DNA from 2 places in the Rhizobium sp. AN5 genome. Region 2 is predicted to be linked to the other one. Evidence: predicted binding sites of a transcription regulator. Region 2 holds the regulator's gene; the other holds the start of a gene.
The links. The regulator PhoB, encoded in region 2, activates phosphate uptake and scavenging genes when phosphate is short. The targets are predictions, from matches to a motif close to TGTCATNNANCTGTCAT.
Positions count from the first base shown of each region.

Region 1: the regulator PhoB is predicted to act here: its motif matches at 3,268-3,284, upstream of CRP02_RS20330 (ceramide glucosyltransferase).

Region 1 is NZ_OCMJ01000004.1:1,577,400-1,582,436, forward strand. It holds gene CRP02_RS20295 (YcbK family protein) at 1-146, opposite strand, end outside; gene CRP02_RS20300 (VOC family protein) at 304-744, opposite strand; gene CRP02_RS20305 (cold-shock protein) at 935-1,513, shown strand; gene CRP02_RS20310 (DUF192 domain-containing protein) at 1,513-1,998, shown strand; gene CRP02_RS20315 (BON domain-containing protein) at 2,057-2,305, opposite strand; gene CRP02_RS20320 (DUF982 domain-containing protein) at 2,517-2,786, shown strand; gene CRP02_RS20330 (ceramide glucosyltransferase) at 3,370-4,512, shown strand; tRNA gene CRP02_RS20335 (tRNA-Pro) at 4,567-4,643, opposite strand; gene CRP02_RS20340 (ETC complex I subunit) at 4,909-5,037, shown strand, end outside.
Region 2 is NZ_OCMJ01000004.1:194,186-199,222, reverse strand. It holds gene CRP02_RS13215 (aspartate aminotransferase family protein) at 15-1,217, opposite strand; gene CRP02_RS13205 (GcrA family cell cycle regulator) at 1,648-2,181, shown strand; gene phoB (phosphate regulon transcriptional regulator PhoB) at 2,481-3,164, opposite strand; gene phoU (phosphate signaling complex protein PhoU) at 3,196-3,921, opposite strand; gene pstB (phosphate ABC transporter ATP-binding protein PstB) at 4,020-4,835, opposite strand; gene pstA (phosphate ABC transporter permease PstA) at 4,850-5,037, opposite strand, start outside.

The sequences.
Region 1 (5,037 bases), 1.4 Mb from region 2:
TCGGCGGAAATCGCCGGCTTCTTGCTATTGGCAGCCATGTCGTCATCCGTCACCGCTGAAACGCATCCGGCAATCCCGAGCAACGAAACCGCGACAACAAGACGCTGACAGGCAACGCGTCCTTTCGCGCTATCGACAGCTTTCATGGGTGGCCTCCGTATCTTGCATTTACAACAGCAGCACGGGAACGGAATCGTCTGCTTTTTCAAAACAGGACATGCCGTTTCGATTCGCGGACTATGCCTCAACCCATCCGGACAAGGCAAGAGTGACCGAAATCGTCGCTTCTGGTCGGGAAAACCCCTACCAGGAACCCGTATTCTGCATAGATATCCACGGTTCGGCTGGCGCGAGGCTTTCGCCCTTCTGCAAGATTTCGAAAGAAATACCGTCGGGCGAACGAACGAAGGCCATGTGACCGTCACGCGGCGGCCGGTTGATCACGACGCCATTTTGCTGAAGGTGGGCACAGAAGTCGTAAATATTGTCGACCTCATAGGCCAGGTGCCCGAAATTGCGGCCGCCGGTGTAATCTTCGGTGTCCCAATTGTAGGTGAGTTCAAGGGAAGGCGCCTTTTTTTCCCGCGCCGCAGAGACATCGTCGCGCGCTGCAAGAAAAACCAGAGTGAAACGGCCTTTTTCGTTTTCGATCCGGCGTATTTCCTCGAGACCCATCAGGTCGCAATAGAATTTCATTGATTCGCCAAGGTCTTTGACGCGAACCATCGTGTGCAGATACCGCATTTTCTTCCTCTCCAATACGCTTTTCCGGGCCATAAACGCATGATCGCAAGCCCCGGACAAGGACGGCGACATAAAAGCAGCTACGCAAATCAAAAACTAGGGCTTGCGTGGAACCGTTACCAAGATGTTAATCTGGTACACAGGAATCAGTTGACCGGTGTGTGGCGCGTAATCGAGGGGTTGGCAGGATATGGCTGATAGGATGTCATCGAAAACGATAGTCGATGTCGAGGACCTTTCGGCCGATGCCGTGGACCTGACCGAAATCACCGGCGCGGTGAAATGGTTCGACGTTGCCAAGGGTTTCGGCTTTATCGTGCCTGACAATGGCATGCAGGACGTGCTGCTGCATGTCTCCTGCCTGCGTCGCGATGGGTATCAGACTATTCTCGAGGGTACGCGCATCGTTGCCCTCATCCAGCGGCGTGACCGCGGCTTTCAGGCCTTCCGCATCCTGTCGATGGATCAGTCCACCGCCGTTCACCCGTCGCAGCTGCCGCCGGTGCGCACCCATGTGCAGGTCACGCCGTCAAGCGGGCTTGAGCGTGCAATCGTCAAATGGTTCAACCGCACCAAGGGTTTCGGCTTCTTGACGCGCGGAGAAGGCACTGAAGATATTTTCGTGCATATGGAGACGCTGCGCCGTTTCGGCCTCACGGAACTGCGTCCGGGCCAGGTGGTGCTGGTGCGCTTCGGCGATGGCGACAAGGGTTTGATGGCGGCGGAAATCCACCCCGACAACCCGGCCCCGATCGGGATGTCGCACTGATGGCCGCTGTGTTTCGCAACTTGATGAAGAGCGCCGTTCTGGCGCTTCTTTTTTTCACGCTCTCAAGCGCCACACAGGCTCAACAGCAGCAGACGTTTCAATCCGAACCGCTGACGATCAAGACCGCTTCAGGAGAAACCCACGAATTTGTTGCGGAACTGGCGCTGGACAACGCCCAGCGCGAACAGGGCCTGATGTTTCGCAAGTCCATGCCACTTGAAAGCGGCATGCTGTTTGATTTCGGCAAGGAGCGGGATGTGGCCATGTGGATGAGGAATACTCTCATTCCGCTCGACATGCTGTTCATTGCCCGGGACGGGCGCATAACCCATATCCACGAAAACGCCGTGCCGCATTCGGAAGCGATCATAAGCTCCCGTGGGTCGGTAAAATTCGTGCTTGAACTGAATGGCGGCACTGCCAAACGCTACGGCATCAGACCGGGCGATGTAGTCCGCAGTGCACAAATCGGCAACCGGAAATGAGTTGCCGCGTTACTGCGTCTGAAAAGGCCGGACGACGTTTCGCCCGGCCGGCAAGATGTCAGTAGACCGGCTCGATATGGCTCAAAATCCGGCAATTGGAAATGGATGCGGCAAGATTGATGGCAATGTCGATTGCCTCGACCGAATCCGCCGTCCCTTCAAGATAGATCACGTCATTTTCGACGGTTGCGGAAATCCGCGACTTCTCGAGACCGTTTTCGAAAGCCAGTGCAGAGGTGATAGCCTCGCACACACCCGCCATGCGGTCTCCAAAGAAGCTTTCCTGAATGCCTGACAAATTGAACATGTGCGTTCTCCTTCTTGGCTATTACAACGCCCGAATCACGGTTTTGTTCATCTCCGGTTCATCAATTCGTTCATCTTCCATTCATCTTGGCAAATTGGAACCCCCTGCCCGATCACATTTTAGGTGATCGGGAACCATTTCGTGAGGTGAGCATTTCGCGCATGGGAGTGAAATCTGCAGTCAAGGCGCATGAAACAGGGAGGAGAATGACATGCTGATTAACAGAACGGAGCCGTGTCACCACGCCTCGTGGATGAAGCCGGTGGCGATCCACCTGCCGCTATCCGCAGCGGTGGAAATCTACAGCCCTCTGGTGGCGCTGGACATGCTGATGTACCGCTGGCCGGAAGAACACGGACCGGAATATGAGGACGCACGCAGGAACTGTCTCGATGCTATCGCCGGAAAATGCGACATCGAAAAAGCGCGGGAATCGTTTCTTGTCGCAAGCAGCCACGCGCACATTCTGAACATCCACTAGCTCGTAATGCGGAAGGTTTGGCGAATATTATAGGCTAAATATCAATCACTTACGGTGATGACAACCGGATGAGCGGCAGGTCGATCTGCGTTCGTCAACATGCCTCCAGAGGTCAAAACGACGGGCAATCCACCTGCGTGGATCGCCCGTTTTATTGAAGCCTGAGCTTTGTCCCATTCAAATGACCAGGAGCAAAGGGATCGAGGGTTGCTGTCAGATACACCGTCTTAATTTTCCTCAGGCACCGGCAGTCAATACTCGGATAGATTTCGTTCTTCCAATCGGTGTTTCGACGTGACTATTCCTGACACCGCGACACGCCCGCTTCGTCGTTATGGCATTCAAACCGGGCAAACAACCGTCTCCCCTCGCGAACAGGGAGCCTGCAAAAACTGTTCACGCTTTCTCGGTAACAAACGCGGCATCGACCGGTGCGCCAGAGGCGCATGAACGACCGAAGTCGGATCCTTCCCGCGGAAGATGACATGTAACTGTCATGCAAACGTTATAATCCGCAATGACGAATTCCATGGAATCGGTTGGCGGGTAAACCGCTGAAAGCTTGGGAGTGGAACTGGCCAGCATGGAAACTGTTTTTGCCCTTTGTGCAATTCTGCTCCTCGCCTTCAATCTTCTCGGTGTCGTTCTGGCAGGCTGGCGGCTGAAAAGACGCGATACGGACAGTGCACTTGTCCGGCAGAAACCGCCGGTATCGCTGGTGGTGCCGCTGCGCGGCATCGAAACTTTCACACCGCTGACGCTGTCGCGCGCCTTCCAGCTCAACTGGCCGGACTATGAGCTGCTGTTCTGCGTCGCCGACGAGTTCGATCCCGTGATCGAGGAAGTGCGCAAGGCAAGCGCGGCCTTCCCCGCAGTTTCAGCGCAATTGCTCATCGGCGATGATCGCATCAGCGCCAATCCCAAACTGAACAATTGCGTCAAGGGCTGGCGCGCTGCCCGACACGAATGGGTCATTCTGGCCGATTCCAATGTTTTGATGCCAAAATCCTATATCGAAACCATGATGTCGGCCTGGCGGCCGGATAGCGGACTGGTCTGCTCGCCGCCACTCGGCTCCCGGCCGGATGGCTTTTGGGCGCATGTGGAATGCGCCTTCCTCAACGGCTCGCAAGGCCGCTGGCAATATGCGGCGGAAGCCATCGGCACGGGCTTCGCGCAGGGCAAATCGATGTTGTGGAACAAGCCGTTCCTGGAAGAGCGCGGCGGCATCCGCGCGCTCGCGGCCGAAATCGCCGAAGATGCCGCCTCCACGAAGCTGGTCAGAAATGCCGGTCGCAAGGTACATCTGGTGTCGGCCCCGTTCGAGCAGCCGCTCGGACAGCGCCATGCCGGTGAGATCTGGTCGCGGCAGACCCGCTGGGCGCGGCTACGGCGCGTCACCTTCCCGCAATATTTCGCCCCGGAAATACTCACCGGCGCGCTTCCCCCGCTCCTCTTCGCACTCGCTGCCGCCGTTGCCGCGGATGCGAACCTTGCCGTCACCGCGATTGCCGTACTCGCCATCATGTACGGCCCGGAACTGGCGCTCGCAGCTCTCAACCGGTGGCCGATATCTCTCTATACCCTTCCGGCAATGATCGCGCGGGATGTCATCATGCCATTCGTCTGGGTACGCAGCTGGATCGGCAGCGCGGTTGCATGGCGCGGCAATGTCATGACGATAGGCACGGCCGAAAGCACTTTGGCCGGACCTTCAGCGGACTGAACGGAAGCTATTCTTTGAAGGGGTTACGCCGACAAGCGAATGTTTCGCTTTAAATGGTCGGAGTGGAGAGATTCGAACTCCCGACCCTCTGGTCCCAAACCAGATGCGCTACCAGACTGCGCTACACTCCGCCGAGGCGATGGCTGGGGAATACACGGTTCACCCGCAGTCCGCAACAGGGAAATTCATCTTTGTTGAGCCCATTGTCTCGATTATCGAAAACTCATGCAAAGCGGTGGGACCGTGAAGAGGCTGCAAGGGATAATCGTCTTGACTCTCACCTGGAGTCGGTCCATTTCAAATTCAGCGTTCCTGACACGATTTGGTTATTCTATTCAGGTACGTGAATAGTAATCCGGGGCGCATGCCCCACCGCCCAACCGGAGCAGTTTCGACATGCCTGCGAAGATTTACCGCCCTGCAAAGACCGCCATGCAATCCGGCAAGGCGAAAACCAATGTCTGGGTTCTGGAATTCGACGCTGAGGTCCCGCGCAAGATCGATCCGATCATGGGATACACCTCG
Region 2 (5,037 bases):
CGCTCTTGATTTTTTCAGGCGCTTTTTGCCTGTTTCGCAACCGTCAGGGAGGCGGCAGCCGCGTCGATACGTGCAAGACCCTCACGGGCCTCTTCAGCCGTGGTCACGAGCGGCGGCAGAAGACGGATGACATTGTCGCCCGCAGGCACGCCAAGCAGATGCTCTGCGCGCATGGCCTGCAGCAATTCGCCCGAAGGAATCTTCGCCTTGATGCCCAGAAGCAGACCTTCGCCGCGAATTTCCTCGATCACGTCGGGATACCGGTCCTTGAGCGAGGCCAGCCCCTGCCGGAAGACCAGCGAGACGTCACGGACCTTCTCGAGAAAACCTTCGGAGAGAACGACGTCAAGCACGGCATTGCCGACTGCCATGGCCAGCGGGTTGCCGCCATAGGTGGTGCCATGCACGCCCGCCGTCATGCCGGAAGCGGCATCTGCCGTGGAAAGGCATGCGCCGAGCGGGAAACCGCCGCCGATACCCTTGGCGACTGCCATGATATCGGGCGCAACACCGGTATGTTCATAAGCAAACAGCTTGCCTGTGCGGCCGACACCCGTCTGAACCTCATCGAAAATCAGCAGCAGGCCGTGCTCGTCGCACAATCCGCGCAGGATTTGCAGGAATTCCTTGCTGGGCGAGCGAATGCCGCCCTCGCCCTGGATGGGCTCGATCAGAAGTGCTGCAGTCTCAGCCGTGATGACGGCCTTGAGGGCATCGACATCACCGAACGGAACCTGATCGAAACCTTCGACCTTGGGACCGAAACCTTCGAGGTATTTCTGCTGGCCACCCGCGGCGATCGTCGCAAGTGTACGGCCATGGAAAGCGCCTTCGAAGGACACGATGCGGAACTTCTCCGGATGGCCCTTGGTATAATGATAACGGCGGGCAGTCTTGATGGCGCATTCCAGGGCTTCCGCGCCTGAATTTGTGAAGAATACCTTGTCCGCGAAAGTCGCTTCCGTCAGGCGCCTGGCGAGTTTTTCCTGTCCCGGCACTTCATAAAGGTTCGAGACGTGCCAGACCTTCTCGGCCTGCGTCTTGATCGCATCAACGAGGTGAGGATGGGCGTGGCCCAGCGAGTTGACAGCAACACCGGCCGCAAAATCCAGATATCGCTCGCCGCTTTCCGTGAACAGCCATACACCCTCACCGCGCTCGAAGCGCAAGGGGGCTCTTGAAAACGTATCAAACAATGGCGCGCCGGCTTCGGCCATGGCTGTATCACTCCTTGCGCAGATGCGCTGTCAAACTGTTGTCAATAGGCTTGCGGGGTTATCCCTCGCCTGAAAATCAAAATGCCGCCTTGCGGCGGCAGGGGCACTATTGTCACTTCGTTTGCCGATGTCAACAAAAGTCAGCGTTTCCCGGGCTTCTCAAGCACTAGTATGCGGCGGCGAACCAGCCCCAAGGTGTTGCCTTTCAGACTCAATACGCCAGCAAGTTGGGGAAAACCGGAAAATCGATTCCAGATGATTCCCGCGACTCTTGCCACGGAGTCGGGCTGGCACTAGGTTAATCGCTAATTACTAGACTGCATTGCGGCGGAACTAGTCACCGAAAATCAGGCAGAAACCACGCTTGCGGCATGCCCGCGAGACGGAGAGGGATTCTGCCGAAAATACACGCGACAAGCGGAGAAGCGGCATGAACTGGACAGACGAACGAGTCGAAAAGCTCAAGAAATTGTGGTCCGAGGGCCTTAGCGCCAGCCAGATTGCAGCGCAGCTGGGCGGCGTCAGCCGTAATGCCGTGATCGGCAAGGTCCATCGTCTCAATCTGCCGGGACGCGTCAAGGCTGGCGGTCCTGTGACTTCGGCACGCTCCGCGCCGAAGCGCACCGCTGCCCCTGCGCCGCGCGCGACCACTTTCGCAGGTCGCGTCAACGCGGCACCGGCGCGCATCCTCACCCGTTCGAACGCGGCAACGGCGCTGCACGAGGAGATCGATATCGAGACCGCGCAGGTGCTCGATTACGTTCCTTCCAAGAACGTGGTCACGCCGATTTCCCGTCGCCTGACGCTGACGGAACTGACCGAGCGCACCTGCAAGTGGCCGGTTGGCGATCCGCTGAAGGACGACTTCCATTTCTGCGGTTGTGAAGCGCTGGAATCTTCGCCTTATTGCAAGTTCCATGCGAAACTCGCCTACCAGCCGGTGAGCGAGCGCCGCAAAGCTTGAGTGTTGCGGCACGCATTCAGCACTCAAAAATTACGGGCCTTCGGGCCCGTTTTTTTATGGTAAAAACCAAACAGGCTCCGGGGTTGGCTTGATAGCACGACGCACCCGTTACCCTTACTATTGGGCGTGACCCTTCAATCCGGATTTCAACGCGCCGCCGATCTCTCGGGTCAAAACGGACAATGGCATCGAGTTGGGCGGGTATTCATATAGAAAAAGCCCGAAACCGTTTCAGATTTCGGGCTTCCTGATTTTTTGGTGCACTACTTCGCCAGCTAAACTATCTGGTTCCGCTTCGCTCAAGCTTCCATCGAATATCCCGCACCACGCACCGTGCGGATGACATCTTGCATGTGCGAGAAATTCAGGGCCTTGCGCAGACGTCCGACATGCACATCGACAGTGCGCTCATCGACATAGATATCGTGACCCCAGACGCCATCCAGCAATTGCGAGCGGGAAAACACCCGACCCGGCGACGTCATCAGGAATTCCAGCAAGCGGAATTCCGTCGGGCCGAGGCGCACTTCGCGGCTTTTGCGGTGAACGCGATGGGTCTCGCGGTCCAGTTCGATATCGCCGCATTTCAGCACCGACGAAAGAACCTCCGGACGGGCCCGGCGCAACATGGCCTTGACCCGGGCCATGAGTTCCGGCGTCGAGAACGGCTTGACGACATAATCGTCAGCGCCGGTAGCGAGACCGCGAACCCGTTCGCTCTCTTCGCCACGCGCCGTCAGCATGATGATGGGCAGGCGTTCTGTTTCCGGCCGCATTCTCAAGCGCCGGCACAGTTCGATACCGGAGACACCGGGCAACATCCAGTCCAGGATGAGAAGATCCGGAATGCGCTCCTGCAGCCTGATTTCCGCCTCGTCGCCACGGGGTATCGTGTCGACGTCGTATCCCTCAGCCTCGAGATTGTAACGAAGCAGGACGCTCAATGCTTCCTCGTCTTCCACAACTGCAATCTTGGGCACCATATGCTGAACTCCGCAAGCTTCTGCTTGTCTGTTACTCGGTCACCGAACCAAGCGTGTTGGAACTGTCGTCTTTCGGACGCTCGCCCTCCGGCTGGCTGCCGGTGGTCATGTAATAGATCGTCTCTGCGATATTCGTCGCATGATCGCCGATACGCTCGATGTTCTTGGCGCAGAACAGAAGATGCGTGCAGGTGGTGATGTTGCGCGGGTCTTCCATCATGTAGGTCAGAAGCTCGCGGAAGAGCGACGTGTACATGGCATCGATTTCCTCGTCGCGCTCACGGATCGCATTGGCCTTTTCGGCGGAACGCGTGGAATAGACGTCAAGGACTTCCTTGAGCTGCACCAGCGCCAGGTCGGACAGATGCTCGATGCCGCGGGCGAGCTTGCGCGGAACGCCGGTGCCGGCGACAGCGATGACGCGCTTGGCCGTGTTCTTGCCAAGATCGCCGACGCGTTCGAGATCGGCGGCGATACGCAGGGTGCCGATGATCTCGCGAAGGTCTGCCGCCATCGGCTGACGCTTGGCGATGGTTACGATCGCCTTGTCGCCGATTTCGCGCTCAGCGTGGTCGAGAATTGTGTCGTCCGAAATGACTTTCTGCGCGAGCGCCGCATCGGAATTGACGAGCGCGCGCACGGCGTCACCGCACATCTGCTCGGCAAGACCGCCCATTTCGGCGATGCGGCGCGTCAGAAACTTCAGTTCGTCGTCATAGGCAGACAGGATATGCGAATGGGTCGTTGTCTGTGTCATGGTCTATTCCTCCGGCTTGGCCTGCATGCGCGTGCCCAACAGCGGGGCACGGCAGAGGCACCAGTCTTGTACGGTTACGATAAAGCACCGGCCGGGGATCAGCCGAAGCGGCCCATGATGTAGTCCTGCGTGCGCTGGTCGTCCGGATTGGTGAACATCTTGTCGGTTTCGTTTTCTTCGACAAGATGACCAAGATGGAACATGGCCGTACGCTGGGAAACGCGCGCCGCCTGCTGCATGGAGTGCGTGACGATGACGATGGTGTAGTTGGTGCGCAGTTCGTGGATCAGTTCCTCGACCTTAGCAGTCGCGATCGGATCCAGCGCCGAGCACGGCTCGTCCATCAGGATCACTTCCGGGCTGACGGCAACCGCGCGTGCGATGCACAGACGCTGCTGCTGGCCACCGGAGAGGCCCGTGCCGGATTCCAGCAAACGGTCCTTCACTTCGTTCCAGAGACCCGCTTTCTGCAGGCTATGCTCGACGATCTGGTCCATATCCGCCTTGTTGCGGGCGAGACCGTGGATACGCGGGCCGTAGGCGATGTTCTCATAAATCGTCTTCGGAAACGGGTTCGGCTTCTGGAACACCATGCCGACGCGGGCACGCAGTTCCACGACGTCGATCTGCTGATCGTAGATATCGTCGGTATCGAGCGTGATCTTGCCGGTGACCCGGCAACCGTCGATCGTGTCGTTCATACGGTTCAAGGTGCGCAGGAAAGTGGATTTACCGCAACCGGACGGGCCGATAAGTGCAGTCACCGTGTTTTCGCGGACATTGAGGTTCACGTCGTAAAGCGCGCGCTTTTCGCCGTAATAAACCGAAACGTCCTTGCCGATCATCTTGTATGAGACTTCATTCATTTTCTTGTCCAGCGCCTTTTCAACTGCTGCTTCCGACAACATGTTCATTGCTCTAGCTCCCTCTACCAGCGCCGCTCAAAGCGGCGACGCAACAGGATTGCGCCAACATTCATGAGAATGAGGAACAGAAGCAGGATGATGATAGCGCCAGATGTCCGTTCGACAAAGGCACGCTCAGCTTCGTTCGCCCACATGTAAATCTGCACCGGCAGGGCCGTGGACGGATCCATAGGCGTTGTCGGATAGTTCG